Regions from separate parts of the Bradyrhizobium prioriisuperbiae genome, predicted to be linked through region 2. Evidence: riboswitches for the same ligand, from Rfam matches in the RefSeq annotation. Region 2 holds a riboswitch; each other region holds the start of a gene.
What was found. A riboswitch is a leader RNA that binds a small molecule or an ion and turns the genes downstream of it on or off. The one in region 2 is predicted to bind glycine.

Region 1 (4,656 bases), 3.0 Mb from region 2:
GATCTCGCTCATGTGCGCCAGCGCCTCGCTCTCGCTCAGCGCTTTGCCGCAATCGAGCGGCCTCTGCTGACGGATTGAGGCCGGCAGGGTCTCGCTCATCAGCACCTGAAGGCTTTTTGCGCCCACGGTGTCCAGCATCGCCTCGATGTCGCGTGGCGACGGACCAATGTGGCGGCGTGCGAAGGTGGTGGCGGCCTCGTTCGACAGTTTGCGATGCGCGGTCATGATCGTCCTCTCGAAAAGCTTTAAGCCGTGTGCGCCTTGTAGGCGGCCTCATCCATCAGGCCGTCCAGTTCGGACTTGTCTGCGATCTTGATCTTGAAGAACCAGGCGCCTTCGCCCGGATCGGAATTGACCAGGGACGGCTCGGCGGCGAGTGCGTCATTGATCGCAACGATCTCGCCGGTGATCGGCGCATAGACGTCGGAGGCGGCCTTTACCGATTCGACCACCGCGGCAGCGTCGGCCTTCTTCAGCTGTTTGCCGACTTTCGGAAGTTCGACAAACACCACGTCACCCAGCTGGGTTTGCGCGTAGTCGGTGATGCCGACGGTGGCGACGTCGCCGTCGATCTTCAGCCATTCATGGTCTGATGTGAAAAGAGTGGTCATGACAGAACCTCAGCGTTTCTAGCGTTTATAGGTGTTGGTGATGAATGGCATCGGCGCGACCCGCATTGGCAGCCGCTGCCCGCGGACGTCGGCGAACACGGTGGTGCCTTCAGTGGCAAACGCCGCGGGCAGGTAGCCCATGGCCACCGGTGCGATCTTGCTGGGGCCGAAACCGCCGGACGAGACGTAGCCGGCCGCGGCCGGGTCGTCCTGTTCCACGAACAGCTGGGCACCTTCGCGCACCGGCGCGCGTCCGTCAGCGAGCAAGCCGACGCGACGGCGCGGCGCGCCGTGGGCGAGCTGTTTCAGAATAACATCGGCGCCGGGAAATCCGCCGGCGCGTGCCCCACCGGTGCGACGCGCTTTCTGGATCGACCATTCCAGCGCGGCCTCCACCGGCGTGGTCGCCACATCGAGTTCGTGTCCATAGAGACAAAGACCGGCTTCCAGCCGCAGGCTGTCGCGGGCGCCAAGGCCGATCGGCAAAACGTCGTTGTGATCGAGCAGGGCGGTGGCCAGGGCCTCGGCCTTGTCGGCCGGCACCGAGATCTCGAAGCCGTCCTCGCCGGTGTAGCCGGAGCGGGAGACGTAACACGCGATTCCCATCACCTGTTGCGGGCCGGCGTTCATAAAGCGCAAAGCGGCTGTGGCAGGCGACAGCGGCGCCAGCACGTCGGCCGCCTTCGGTCCCTGCAGCGCGATTAGCGCGCGGTCCGGCAGCGATTCGATCTCACACGTGTCGGAGAGATGTGCACGCAGATGCGCCTCGTCGTCGTCCTTGCAGGCGGCGTTGACCACCAGGAACAGATGGTCGCCAAAGTTCGCCACCATCAGGTCGTCGAGGACGCCACCCCGCTCGTTGGTGAACTGGGCGTAACGCTGGCGATGGAGGGCGATGCCGACAATGTCCTGCGGCACCAGGCGCTCCAGCGCGCGGGCCGCATCTTCAAGTTTGCCGGATTTCGGCCGCAGCCGAAGCTGGCCCATGTGGGAGACGTCAAACAGGCCTGCGGCAGCGCGGGTGTGCAGGTGTTCCTTGAGCACGCCGGGCGCGTACTGAACCGGCATGTCATAGCCGGCGAACGGCACCATCTTGCCGCCGCGGGCAAGGTGCAGCGCATAAAGCGGAGTTCGTTTCAGGGGGTGTTCAACGGACGACGAAGACATTAGCGGACTCCGGACGGCGATCGAGGACCATTCCTCAAAAACCCGTCGAAGCCCCATCTGTCGCTGTGCCTGAGAGTATTATCCCGTCGGCGGGCGTCTCTCCGGGCCGCTCACGCGGGGCCGGCTGCGCCTCTTTCCAGATGTCGTCCCATCACGCGGTTCGTTTGCCTGAGAGTTTCCGGGGCGGTTGCTCCTTCGGCGCCGGCACAAGGCCGATCTCTCCCGACGTGATGTACTCAAACTAAGGGCCACAAAACACCGCGCCGGGGGAGCTGTCAACGCAGCCAATCGGCCTATCAACGGTTCTTGTCCGATTTGATTAACCCGTTGGTCCGTTGCACACTTTCTGGACAGTCCGGCGCCCTCCCAGTAAAAGCAGGTCGGGACAAGGGAAACTGCGCGCGTCATAATCGCCGTGGTATTCCACGAGGGCGGTTTGGGCGAGGGCGGACCTTCAGTTTGCGCCAAAACTGGTTCTCAAATCCGCAAACATCGCGCTTTTGGCGTGGATTTCAGGTATCCGGATGCTGAAGAAGCCCGGATGATGCGATTGGACGGACATGAGCGGCGTTAACGAGATCAGATCTGCGTTCCTCAACTATTTTGCGAAAAACGGCCACGAGATCGTGCCGTCCTCGCCTTTGGTTCCGCGCAACGACCCCACCTTGATGTTCACCAATGCGGGCATGGTGCAGTTCAAGAATGTGTTCACGGGGCTTGAAAAGCGCCCCTACCAGCGCGCCACCACCTCGCAGAAATGCGTACGCGCCGGCGGCAAGCATAACGACCTCGACAATGTCGGCTATACCGCGCGCCATCACACCTTCTTCGAGATGCTCGGCAACTTCTCGTTCGGCGATTACTTCAAGGATCGCGCCATCGAGCTCGCCTGGAATCTGATCACCAAGGATTACGGGCTGGCGAAGGATCGCCTGCTGGTCACCGTCTATTCCGAGGACGACGAGGCGTTTGGGCTCTGGAAGAGGATTGCCGGCCTGCCGGAATCGAAGATCATCCGCATCCCGACCTCGGACAATTTCTGGCAGATGGGCGACACCGGTCCGTGCGGCCCGTGTTCGGAAATCTTCTACGATCACGGCGACCACATCCCCGGCGGCCCTCCCGGTTCACCGGATGAGGATGGCGATCGCTTCATCGAGATCTGGAACCTGGTGTTCATGCAGTTCGAGCAGATCACGCCAGGCAATCGCGTCCCGCTGCCGAGGCCGTCCATCGACACCGGCATGGGCCTCGAGCGCGTCGCGGCCGTGCTGCAGGGCAAGCACGACAATTACGACATCGACCTGTTTGTTGCGCTGATCCGCACGATTGCCGATCTCACCGGCGCCGATCCGCAGGGACCGATGAAGGCGTCACTGCGGGTGATTGCCGATCACCTGCGCGCGGCCTCGTTCCTGATTGCCGATGGCGTGCTGCCGTCGAACGAAGGCCGCGGCTATGTGCTGCGCCGGATCATGCGCCGCGCCATGCGCCATGGCCAGCTGCTCGGCGCACGCGAGCCGCTGATGTGGAGGCTGGTGCCGGTGCTGGTGCGCGAGATGGGCGAGGCCTATCCGGAATTGCAGCGCGCGCGTTCGCTGATCGAAGAGACGCTCCGTCTCGAAGAGACGCGCTTCCGCAAGACCCTCGATCGCGGCCTCGCGATCCTCGACGACAAGAGCGTATCGCTGAAGCAGGGCGACATGTTCGACGGCGAGACGGCTTTCACGCTTTACGACACCTACGGCTTCCCGCTCGATTTGACGCAGGATGCGCTTCGCAACCGCGGCATCTCCGTCGATATCGCCTCCTTCACCGATGCGATGGAGAAGCAGAAGGCCAAGGCGCGCGCGTCGTGGTCGGGGTCGGGGGAAGCTGCGACCGAAACCGTGTGGTTCGGTTTGCGCGAGAAGCTCGGCGCCACCGAATTTCTCGGCTATGAGACCGAGAGCGCCGAAGGCGCCGTCACCGCGCTCGTGAAGGATGGCAAGGAAGTCGATCGCCTCAAGGCCGGCGACACCGGCGCCATCGTGCTGAACCAGACGCCGTTCTATGCGGAGTCCGGCGGTCAGCTCGGCGACACCGGCGTGCTGACCGGCGACGGCGTCACCTTCCGCGTCAACGACACGCAGAAGCGCGCCGGCGACCTGTTTGTGCACCTCGGCACTGTCGAGAAGGGCGAACTAAAACAAGGCGCGGCGCTGGCGCTCGACGTCGATCACGGTCGTCGATCCGCGATCCGCGCCAACCACTCGGCGACGCATCTGCTGCACGAGGCGCTGCGTCAGGTGCTCGGCGATCACATTGCGCAGAAGGGCTCGATGGTCGCACCGGACCGCCTGCGTTTCGACTTCGTGCATCAGAAGCCGATCACGGCCGATGAACTCCGCCGCGTCGAGGACATCGCCAATAATGTCGTGCTCGAAAACGATGAAGTCACCACGCGCCTGATGGCGGTGGATGATGCGCGCGAGGCCGGTGCCCGCGCGCTGTTTGGCGAAAAATACGGCGACGAAGTGCGCGTGGTGTCGATGGGCAAACTGTCGCGCGAGAGCGGTGGCAACGCGCTGGGATGGTCGGTGGAATTGTGTGGCGGCACCCATGTGCGGCGCACTGGCGATATTGGTTTGATCTCGGTGACCGGGGAGAGTGCGGTGTCTTCGGGCGTTCGCCGTATCGAAGCGCTGACCGGTAACCAGGCGCGTCACCACGCCAACGAAACCATCGGGCTTGCCAAATCGGCGGCTGCCGAACTGCGCACCACCATCGACGACATGCCGGCGCGGATCGTCGCGCTGATGGAGGAGCGCAAGAAGCTCGAGCGCGAGCTCTCCGACGCCAAGAAGAAGATTGCCATGGGCGGCGGGGGCGCGGCCAA
Region 2 (4,656 bases):
TGCGATTTTCTTGCGTTCATCGGGAGATTCGGCACGCACGAAGGCATCGCGCAGAGCTTCCATCTTGGGATCGTCCGGCCAGCCGAACCAGCCGCCGCTTTTGCCTTTGCCGTTCAGAGTGACATGCACGACGGGATTGAGAATGTCGGCACCAACCCAGTTGGTGAAGAACATGTTCCAGCCGCCTTCCTTCGGCGGCTTCTGGCTGGCGCGCAGTGTCACCACCGTCTGCCAGTCCATCGCGAGCACGTTGACCTGAAAGCCTGCCGCGCGCAGCAACTGCGCGGAGACGATCGGCTGTGCCTTCAGCGTGACCACGTCGCCCGGCGCCATGATCACCACCGGCGTGCCGTCGTAGCCGGATTCGGCGAGCAGCTTTTTCGCTTCCGCCATGCCGTCGCCCTTGACCAGGGATTCCGATCCGACATCGGTCGCATACGGCGTGTCGCAGCCAAAGATGGCTCCGCAGACCTTGTAGTATTTCGGGTTGCCGACCAGCGCGTCGAGCACGTTTTTCTGGTTGAGCGCGAGGAGGGCGGCGCGACGCACCTTGACATTGTCGAATGGAGGATAGAGGAAATTCATCCGTCCCAGCGTCTGATAACCGAGAATATTGAGAACGCGCGATTCCAGCTCCTTGTTGGCTTCCAGCACCGGCAGCAGGTCGAACAGCGGCGTTTCGATGAAGTCGATGTCTCCGGACTGGATTGCATTCATCGCGGTCTGCGGGTCGGGCATCGTGATCCATTCGACGCGGTCGACCTTCACCACCTTGCCGCCCGAGGTCCAGCTCGGCGGCTCGGAGCGCGGCACGTAATCCTTGTTCTTCACATAGACCGCCCTGACTCCAGGCTGGAAATCCGCCTGTTCGAACTTGAACGGCCCGGAGCCGATCTGTTCCGGGATAGCTTTGTCCGGCGGGGTCTCGGCGATGCGTTTCGGCATCATGAAGGGCACCACCGACGACGGCTTGCCGATCGATTCCAGCACCAGGCCGTAGGGCTCCTTCAGTTTCAGCGTGATGGTTTTCGCGTCGGTGGCCTCGAGGCTCGCGGTGAACTCCATCAGCTTCTGGCCCATGCCGTCACGGGCACCCCAGCGCCTCAACGAGGCTACGCAATCTTCCGCCGTCACGGGCTTGCCGTCATGCCATTTCAGGCCGTCGCGCAGTGTGAAGGTGTAGGTCAGCCGGTCCTCGGATACCTTCCAGTCCGCCATCTGCGGCTGAACCTTGAAGTTGGAGTCCATCGCCAGCAGGGTGTCGTAGACCATGTAGCCATGGTCGCGGGTGATATAGGCGGTGGTGATGATCGGATCGATCACCCGCAGGTCGGAGTGCATCACCGCTCGGATGGTTTTGGCCTGCGCCCAGCTCGGTACCGCAAGCGTTGCCGCGACAAGCAGCCCTCGCAGCGCGCCTCTGGCGCCGGCCGTTGAGCTCGTTCCTCGCAAAGTAAAAGACATCACATCTCCTGATTGAAGTCGCGTGGGTCGTTGAGTGAGGTGGCAGCGAAAGAAAGATGTCTCATCGCCTTCGCCACGTTTCAGCAGCGCATAAGCAAGCGTTGCGCCGCTGAGAGACGCGCAAAACGAAGGCGATGTGAGGCATGTTGTCTCAGGGCTCCCACAGGTCAGAGTCGCCCCGAGCGCCGGCAAGGCCAGCGGGAGCGCCCCATCTGTCACGGTACCTGAGAGCTTGATCCGCCCGAGCCATTGCTCAATGCATGGCTCATCGACGGATATCCCCTTCGGTGGACGTCATATCGTGGATATGACGTCTCTCTCCAGATCGTCCTGACGACACGGTCCTTGTGCCTGAGAGTTTCCGGGGCGGTTGCTCCGTCGGCGTTGAAGCGAAAACAAACAATGTTTTCGCTTCAATCTCTCCCGCATCGTCGCGATGGACGATCAAACGGTATGGTGCACTGCCAAAGCAGACAAGGCTAAATTTCGCCCAGCGTTTGCCTCGGTGTTGGGCGTGTGAGGAGACTGTTTATTCGAGCACCGCCAGCAGTCCGGCCATCAGACGGCCGCGCTCGGCGAGGCTTGCGACCTCGATGTGTTCTTCAAGCGTATGTGCATTCGCGCCACGGACGCCGAGCCCGTCCAGAGTGGCGATGCCCATCGCGCCGGTGAAATTGCCGTCGGATCCGCCACCGACGCTGCCGTGCGTCAAATCGACGCCGAGAGTCTTCGCGACGCCGCGCGCAGTCTCGAACAGCGCCATGGTTTTCGCATCCGGCTCCCAGACCGGGCGCGTGACGCCGCGCGTCACCGTGAAGGTGACGTCATTGGCGCTTCCCGAAAGTGCCAGCATCCTTTGGACGCCGCGATCGAGATCGCCCTGCCGCTTGGCCATGCTCAGCGCTTCGCCGGTGCAACGCGACGCGACGCAGTTCACCCATTGGCCGCCATGCACGATGCCGACACTGAAGGTGCAGTCGTCGGTGGTCATGCCGTCGATGGCGATGATCTGGCGCGCCATTTCGCGAATGGCGGAGCGGCCCGCCGAGAGCGTGGCGCCGGCATGGCTCGGCTTGCCCACGGCGTCGAGGTTGAAGCGGGCGATGGCGTAGCGGCCGGTGACGACGCCGGTCTCGCCGCGCGCAGGCTCCGGCACCAGCACGTACTTGTTGCGGGCCGCTTCGGCCTCGATGATGTCCCGGGTGCTCGGAGTGCCGACCTCCTCGTCGGGGGTAAACAGGAAAGTGACGGGCAGGGGCGTCGTGAACGAAGCGCGCTGCAGTTGCCGGACAGCTTCCAGCGAGAGGTAGTTGCCGCCCTTCATGTCGAAGATGCCGGGCCCGTAGCATTTGCTGCCGTCGCGGCGCCAGGCCAGCTTGTCCAGCGTTCCGACCGGGTGAACGGTATCCATATGACCGGCGATCAGGACGCCCGGCTGATCCTGTTTGGGATGGGGAAAGCGGGCGCGGAGGCATCCGCCGAAGCCGCTGCGGCCGGCGATCCGCTCAATGCTGGCGCCCGCAACTGCGAGATCCCGCGCGGCCAGGTCGAGCATACGATTGACCGCGGTGGCGTCCCAGGTCGGGCTTTCGCACTCAACCCATCGGCGCAGGCCCTGAAGCATGACTTCGGCATCGAATGGAAGTTTGGCGGGGTTTATCACGCGGGGCTCTCTCTTGTTATTGTTCGGCTTGTTTGGTGGGTGGCGGCGGGAGGATATCGATCCCCCACCCATATACAATCGCTCATCCCATTCGAATTTTGCAATGCGGCCTGCACGACATCTGCGACAACCCGCTCGACTTCGGCCAATGATGATGAGCACCGGTGAAATCGCGATTGACGCCCCGCGAGGTTGATGCAACTCTCAAATCATCAGAGCGCTCAACATCTTAGTGTCGCGCTGCAGGCCCCAATTCGTCGCCGTCATGCTCAAGCCGTGACGGGATCAAGCCATAACAGGATGCGGATCCAATCCAGGAGAGGTGTGATGTCTGTTGTTTCGCGTGGAAAGAATTCGTCTGCGTTCGCGAGATTGGCGATGCGAGGCCTGATAGCCTCCGCGCTGCTGGCGTTGCCGGCATGGGCGCAAGCCAAAACGATCACCGCGGTCATGCACTCCGACCTGCGGGTGATCGATCCGATCATCACCACTGCCTATATCACCCGCGACCACGGCTACATGGTCTACGACACCCTGCTGGCAATGGACTCCAACTTCAAGGTCCAGCCGCAGATGGCGAACTGGAAGGTTTCCGACGACCGGCTGACCTACACCTTCACGCTGCGCGACGGCCTGAAGTGGCATGACGGCAAGCCGGTGACGGCGGAAGATTGTGTGGCCTCGCTGAAGCGCTGGGGTGCCCGTGACGGCATGGGCCAGAAGCTGATGGACTTCACCGCCAGCATCGAAGCCACCGATGAAAAGACCATCACGCTGAAGCTGAAGGAGCCCTACGGCCTGGTGCTGGAATCGATCGGCAAGCCGTCCTCCGTGGTGCCCTTCATGATGCCGAAACGCATTGCCGAGACCCCGCCGGACAAAGCTATCCCGGAACAGATCGGCTCCGGTCCGTTCAAATTCGTGCAGGCGGAATTCCAGCCCGGCGTAAAAGCCGTCTACGAGAAGAACAAGGATTATGTGCCGCGCTCCGAGCCGCCGAGTTGGACCTCGGGCGGCAAGGTGGTGAAAGTCGACCGCGTCGAATGGATCACGATGCCCGACGCGCAGACTGCGGTGAATGCGATCCAGTCCGGGGATATCGATTTCATCGAGAACCCTTCGTTCGACCTGTTGCCGCTGCTCGAAGCCAACAAGGATATGAAGGTCGACACCTTGAGCAAGCTCGGCTTCCAGACCGTGGGACGGATGAATTTCCTCCATCCGCCGTTCGACAACGTCAAGGTGCGTCGCGCTGCCTTCCTGGCGATCAAGCAGAAGGACGTGCTTGATGCCCTGGTCGGCAATCCGAAATACTACGAGATCTGTGGCGCTGTGTTCGGCTGCAACACGCCGCTTGCGACCGACGTTGGATCGGAGACGCTGGTGAAGGGCAACGGCCTGGCGGAAGCCAAAAAGCTATTGGCCGAATCCGGTTATGACGGCACGCCAGTGGTGATCATGGCGCCGGGCGACGTGGTGACTCTCAAGGCGCAGCCGATCATCGTGGCGCAGCAGCTGCGCGAAGCGGG
Region 3 (4,656 bases), 1.9 Mb from region 2:
TTCTCACGGGCCGAAATCGAGCGCCGGGTCTCCAGCATTATCGAGCGCGTCGGTCTCTCGGCCACGATGGGCGAACGCATGCCGTCGCAGCTCTCCGGCGGGCAGCGCCAGCGCGCGGCCATCGCGCGCGCGCTGGTGCTCGAGCCGCGGATCGTGATCTGCGACGAGCCGACCAGTGCGCTTGACGTTTCAGTCCAGGCGCAAATCCTCAATCTGCTGGCCGATCTGCGCCGCGATCTCGGACTGACTTATCTTTTCATCAGCCACAATCTCGCTGTGGTGGAACATGTGGCGAGCGAAGTCGCCGTCATGTATCTGGGACGTTTTGTCGAGCGCAACGAAACCGATGCGCTGTTTCGCGCGCCCGGGCATCCCTACACGCAGGCGTTGCTGCAGAGCGTGCTGACGCCGGAGCCGGGCCTGGGCGTCCCGGACCTCGGCCTCGGCGATGTGATGCCGGATCCGGCCAATATTCCGCCGGGATGCCGGTTCAATCCGCGCTGCCGCATCGCGATCGAGCGCTGCCGCAGTGTGGCACCAACGCCCATGGTCCGCATCCCAGAGGGAATGGTAGAGTGCCATTTGGCATGAGGCATTGGCACCGGGCGTGCATCGCACCGGTTCGGATAGCTGTAATTCGGATAGCTGCAAGAAGAGGGACATTATGCGCGTGAACATGAAGCTCGGTGCTGCAATTCTCGCAACGGCTTTGCTCGGCGGCGGCGTGATGCCGGCGGCGGCGCAGAAATCCGCCGACACGCTGCGGGTGGTGATGCGCGACGCATTGCCGAACATCGATCCCTATTACAACAACCTGCGCACCGGCGTGATCATGCACCACATGGGGTGGGATGCACTGATCTATCGCAATCCAGCCACCTTCGCTCTCGAACCGCTGCTCGCGACCGAATGGAAGCAGCCGGATCCGACCACCATCGATTTCACGCTGCGGCCGGGAGTCAAATTCCACGACGGCAGTCCGTTTACCGCCGATGATGTGGTCTACACCATCAACCTGGCATCCGATCCGGCGAGCCGCGTGTCGACGCCGGCCAACTACAACTGGCTCGAGAAGGCGGAGAAGACCGGGGAGCTGTCGGTGCGGGTCAAGCTCAAGCGGCCGAACCCCGCGGCGCTGGAATATTTCGCGTTGGTTCTGCCAATCTATCCCAAGGCCTATCGCGAAAAAGTCGGTCCGGAAGGCTATGCCAAGGCGCCGGTTGGTGCAGGTCCCTACAAAATGGTCAAGGTCGAACCTGGTGCGTCGATCAGCTTCGAGCGGTTCGAGGATTACTGGGCCGGCAGCCCGAAGGGAAAACCGGCGATCTCCAAGGTCAGCGTGCGGTTTGTGCCCGATGCCGCGACCGAGATGACCGAATTGCTGGCCGGTCGCGCCGACTGGATCTGGAACCTGAATCCGGACCAACTCGAGCCGATGAGCCGGATGCCGCACCTGGAGGCCCTGCGTAAAGAGTCGATGCGGATCGGTTATCTCTCGATCGATGCCGCCGGTCGCACCGGTGCGGACAATCCCGTGACCAAGCTCAAGGTGCGCCAGGCAATCTGGTACGCGATCGACCGCAAGGCGATCGCCGACAAGCTGGTCACCGGCGGCAGTCGCGTTCCGCTCGCGCCCTGTGTCCCAACGCAGTTCGGCTGCGATGGCGAGATCGCGGCGCGCTACGATTACGATCCGGCGAAGGCGAAGCAGCTTCTCGCCGAGGCCGGCTATCCCGACGGTTTCGACGTGGAACTTGCCAGCTACGTGCTGCCGCAGTGGGGCTCAGCGGTCCAGAACTACCTGCATGCGGTCGGCATCCGCGCCAAGCTCAACCAGTTGCAGACGGCGGCGCTGATCCAGCGCGCAAAGGCCGGCGAGCTGCGTTTGTATCTCGGAAGCTGGGGCAGCTTCTCGATCAACGATGTCTCGGCCATCCTGCCCAACTTCTTTGACGGCGGCGCCGATGACTATGCGCGCGATCCGGACGTGCAGAAATGGCTGCTCGAGGGTGGATCATCCACAGACCCTGATGTCCGCAAGAAGAACTATTCGAAGGCGATCCAGCGCATCACGGAGCAGGCGTACTGGGCGCCGCTGCACAGCTACGTGACGACCTATGGCATTTCCAAGCAGCTCGATTTTACGCCGTATCCGGATGAATTGCCGCGCTTCTTTCTGGCGAAGTGGAAATAGGCGAGTGTCCCGAATCCGAAGTTCGCATCACTTAACCGCACCTTCGGAGCGAACTTCGGATTCGATAAGGACACTCGCAAATATATGATTCGAGTGTGGTCTTTGGTTCAGAAGTTCGCTCGAGGAGCGCGCGGCGATGGTGGAGCGAACTTCTGAACCACCACACGAGGCAAGGGCGGGGCGGAGACCAACGCTGCGGTGCTCGGTAATCACACCATGTTGCAGGCGGACTCCACCGGCTGGCGGCCGCTGATCGATGCCGGCGAGCTGCGGTTGATGATGTGGACCGCGCGGCGCTCTCCGACTTCCCGGACGTGCCGTCGCTCAAGGAGCTCGGCAGGCGGCGCCTTGATTGCGCTGTTGACACTGGGCATTCCGCCCAACGTGGTGCTGGCGTTCGTGCTCGGGCCGTTGCTGGAGAACAATCTGCGCAAGGCGCTGATCCTGTCGCAGGGCGATCTGCTGACCTTTGTGGAGCGACCGATTTCGGCGGCGTGCCTGGTGCTGGCGCTGATCCTTCTGGTCGGCCCGCTGCTGCCGGCGTTGCGTCGGAAGCGCGAGATGGTCGCTCTGGATGAGGGCGGCTGAGCTGCCGGCTGCGCGGGATCGTTCGCATATCATCTGGGCAGAGCTGGTTGAAATTTAACCTTGCTGGCGTTGTGAGCGCGCCATATCGTCCGACCGTCCAACGCGACGATGCGGGAGAGATCGGAGCGAAAACAACATGTTTTCGTGTTCGGCGCCGACGGAGCAACCGCCCCGGAAACTCTCAGGCACAAGGACCGTGTCGTCAGGACGATCTGGAGAGAGACGCCATATGTGCAATATGGCGTCCACCGAAGGGGATATCCGTTAGTGAGCCATGCATCGCGCAATGGCTCGGGCGGATCAAGCTCTCAGGTACCGTGACAGATGGGGCGCCTTTACCGGTCGATGCCGGAGATGAGGCGACTCTAATGCGCGGGAGCTTCTTCAAGGCCATGCCTATCCCAGCAAGTCTCGTCGCCGGACATCGCGGCGCAACGATTAGCCATGCGCCGCGCCAGCGCGACAGCGGGCAAGCCGTCTCCATTGCGAGATCATCAACATCCGCTCAACGTCAATCCAGGGAAAATGATGTCCGTCACTCAGCAAGGCGAAGATTCACCAATATCGGTCAGGCAGGCGCTGCGCTGGCTGCTGGTCGTGGTCATATTGCTATGGCCGACCTGGTCGCAGGCCAAGACGATCCGAGCGGTTATGCATTCAGACTTGCGGGCGCTCGATCCGATCCTTTCATCGGCCTATATCACGCGCGACCACGGCTACATGGTCTACGACACGCTGGTGGCGATGGACTCCAGCTTCACGATCAAGCCGCAGATGGCCGACTGGAAAGTATCCGACGACAAGCTGACCTACACCTTCACGCTGCGCGACGGATTGAAATGGCATGACGGCACGCCGGTCACCTCGGAGGACTGCGTTGCGTCGTTGAAGCGCTGGGCTGCGGTCGACGGCATGGGCCAGAAGCTGATGGAGTTCACCGCCAGCCTGGAAGCCACCGACGCCAGGACGATCACGCTCAAACTCAAGGAGCCCTACGGCCTGGTGCTGGAGGCGATCGGCAAACCGTCCACGCTGGTCCCCTTCATGATGCCGAAGCGGCTGGCCGATACGCCGCCGAGCAAGGCGATCCCGGAGCAGATCGGCTCAGGTCCATTCAAGTTCATTCAGGCGGAGTTTCAGCCGGGTGTCAGGGCCGTCTATGAAAAGAACAGGGATTATGTGCCGCGCACCGAGCCGCCGAGCTGGGCGTCGGGCGGCAAGGTGGTGAAAGTCGATCGCGTCGAATGGGTCACGATGCCCGACGTGCAGACGGCGGCCAACGCGCTTCAGGTCGGGGATATCGATTTCCTGGAGCGGCCGTCGTTTGATCTGCTGCCGGTGCTGCAGGCCAACAAGGACCTGACATCGCGCCCGCTGAATGGCCTCGGCTTTCAGACCATCGGACGGATGAACTTCCTTCATCCGCCGTTCGACAACGTGAAAATTCGCCGCGCCGCCTTGATGGCGATGAACCAGAAAGACGTGCTCGACGCGCTGATCGGAAACCCGCAACTTTACAAGATCTGTGGCGCCGTGTTCGGCTGCGACACACCGCTGGCAACCGACATCGGATCGGACTCCCTGGTCAAGGGCAACACCATGGCGGAGGCCAGGAAGCTGCTCGTGGAATCAGGCTATGACGGGACACCGGTCGTGATTTTGGCGCCGACCGATGTGGTCACGCTCAAGCCTCAACCCATCGTCGCGGCGCAGGCGCTGCGTCAGGCCGGATTCCAGGTGACTGTCCAGACGGCGGACTGGCAGACGGTGAACACGATCTTCGCAAGCCAGAAGCCGCCGAAGGATGGTGGCTGGAACATGTTCTTCACCAATTGGGGCATCGCCGACATCATGAATCCCATTGTCAGCGCTCC

Region 1: another riboswitch for glycine. It lies ahead of gcvT (glycine cleavage system aminomethyltransferase GcvT); the one in region 2 lies ahead of RS897_RS39650 (ABC transporter substrate-binding protein).
Region 3: another riboswitch for glycine. It lies ahead of RS897_RS31255 (ABC transporter substrate-binding protein); the one in region 2 lies ahead of RS897_RS39650 (ABC transporter substrate-binding protein).

The regions. Positions count from the first base shown of each region.
Region 1 is NZ_CP135921.1:5,541,381-5,546,036, forward strand. Features, by position in the region: gene gcvP (aminomethyl-transferring glycine dehydrogenase) at 1-225, opposite strand, end outside; gene gcvH (glycine cleavage system protein GcvH) at 246-611, opposite strand; gene gcvT (glycine cleavage system aminomethyltransferase GcvT) at 630-1,778, opposite strand; glycine riboswitch at 1,925-2,014, opposite strand; gene alaS (alanine--tRNA ligase) at 2,339-4,656, shown strand, end outside.
Region 2 is NZ_CP135921.1:8,545,407-8,550,062, reverse strand. Features, by position in the region: gene RS897_RS39650 (ABC transporter substrate-binding protein) at 1-1,464, opposite strand, end outside; glycine riboswitch at 1,675-1,790, opposite strand; glycine riboswitch at 1,794-1,900, opposite strand; gene RS897_RS39645 (M20/M25/M40 family metallo-hydrolase) at 1,994-3,124, opposite strand; gene RS897_RS39640 (ABC transporter substrate-binding protein) at 3,506-4,656, shown strand, end outside.
Region 3 is NZ_CP135921.1:6,613,954-6,618,609, forward strand. Features, by position in the region: gene RS897_RS31235 (ABC transporter ATP-binding protein) at 1-591, shown strand, start outside; gene RS897_RS31240 (ABC transporter substrate-binding protein) at 665-2,194, shown strand; partial or broken gene RS897_RS31245 (tripartite tricarboxylate transporter substrate-binding protein) at 2,366-2,532, shown strand; partial or broken gene RS897_RS31250 (tripartite tricarboxylate transporter permease) at 2,570-2,782, shown strand; glycine riboswitch at 2,884-2,989, shown strand; glycine riboswitch at 2,993-3,108, shown strand; gene RS897_RS31255 (ABC transporter substrate-binding protein) at 3,311-4,656, shown strand, end outside.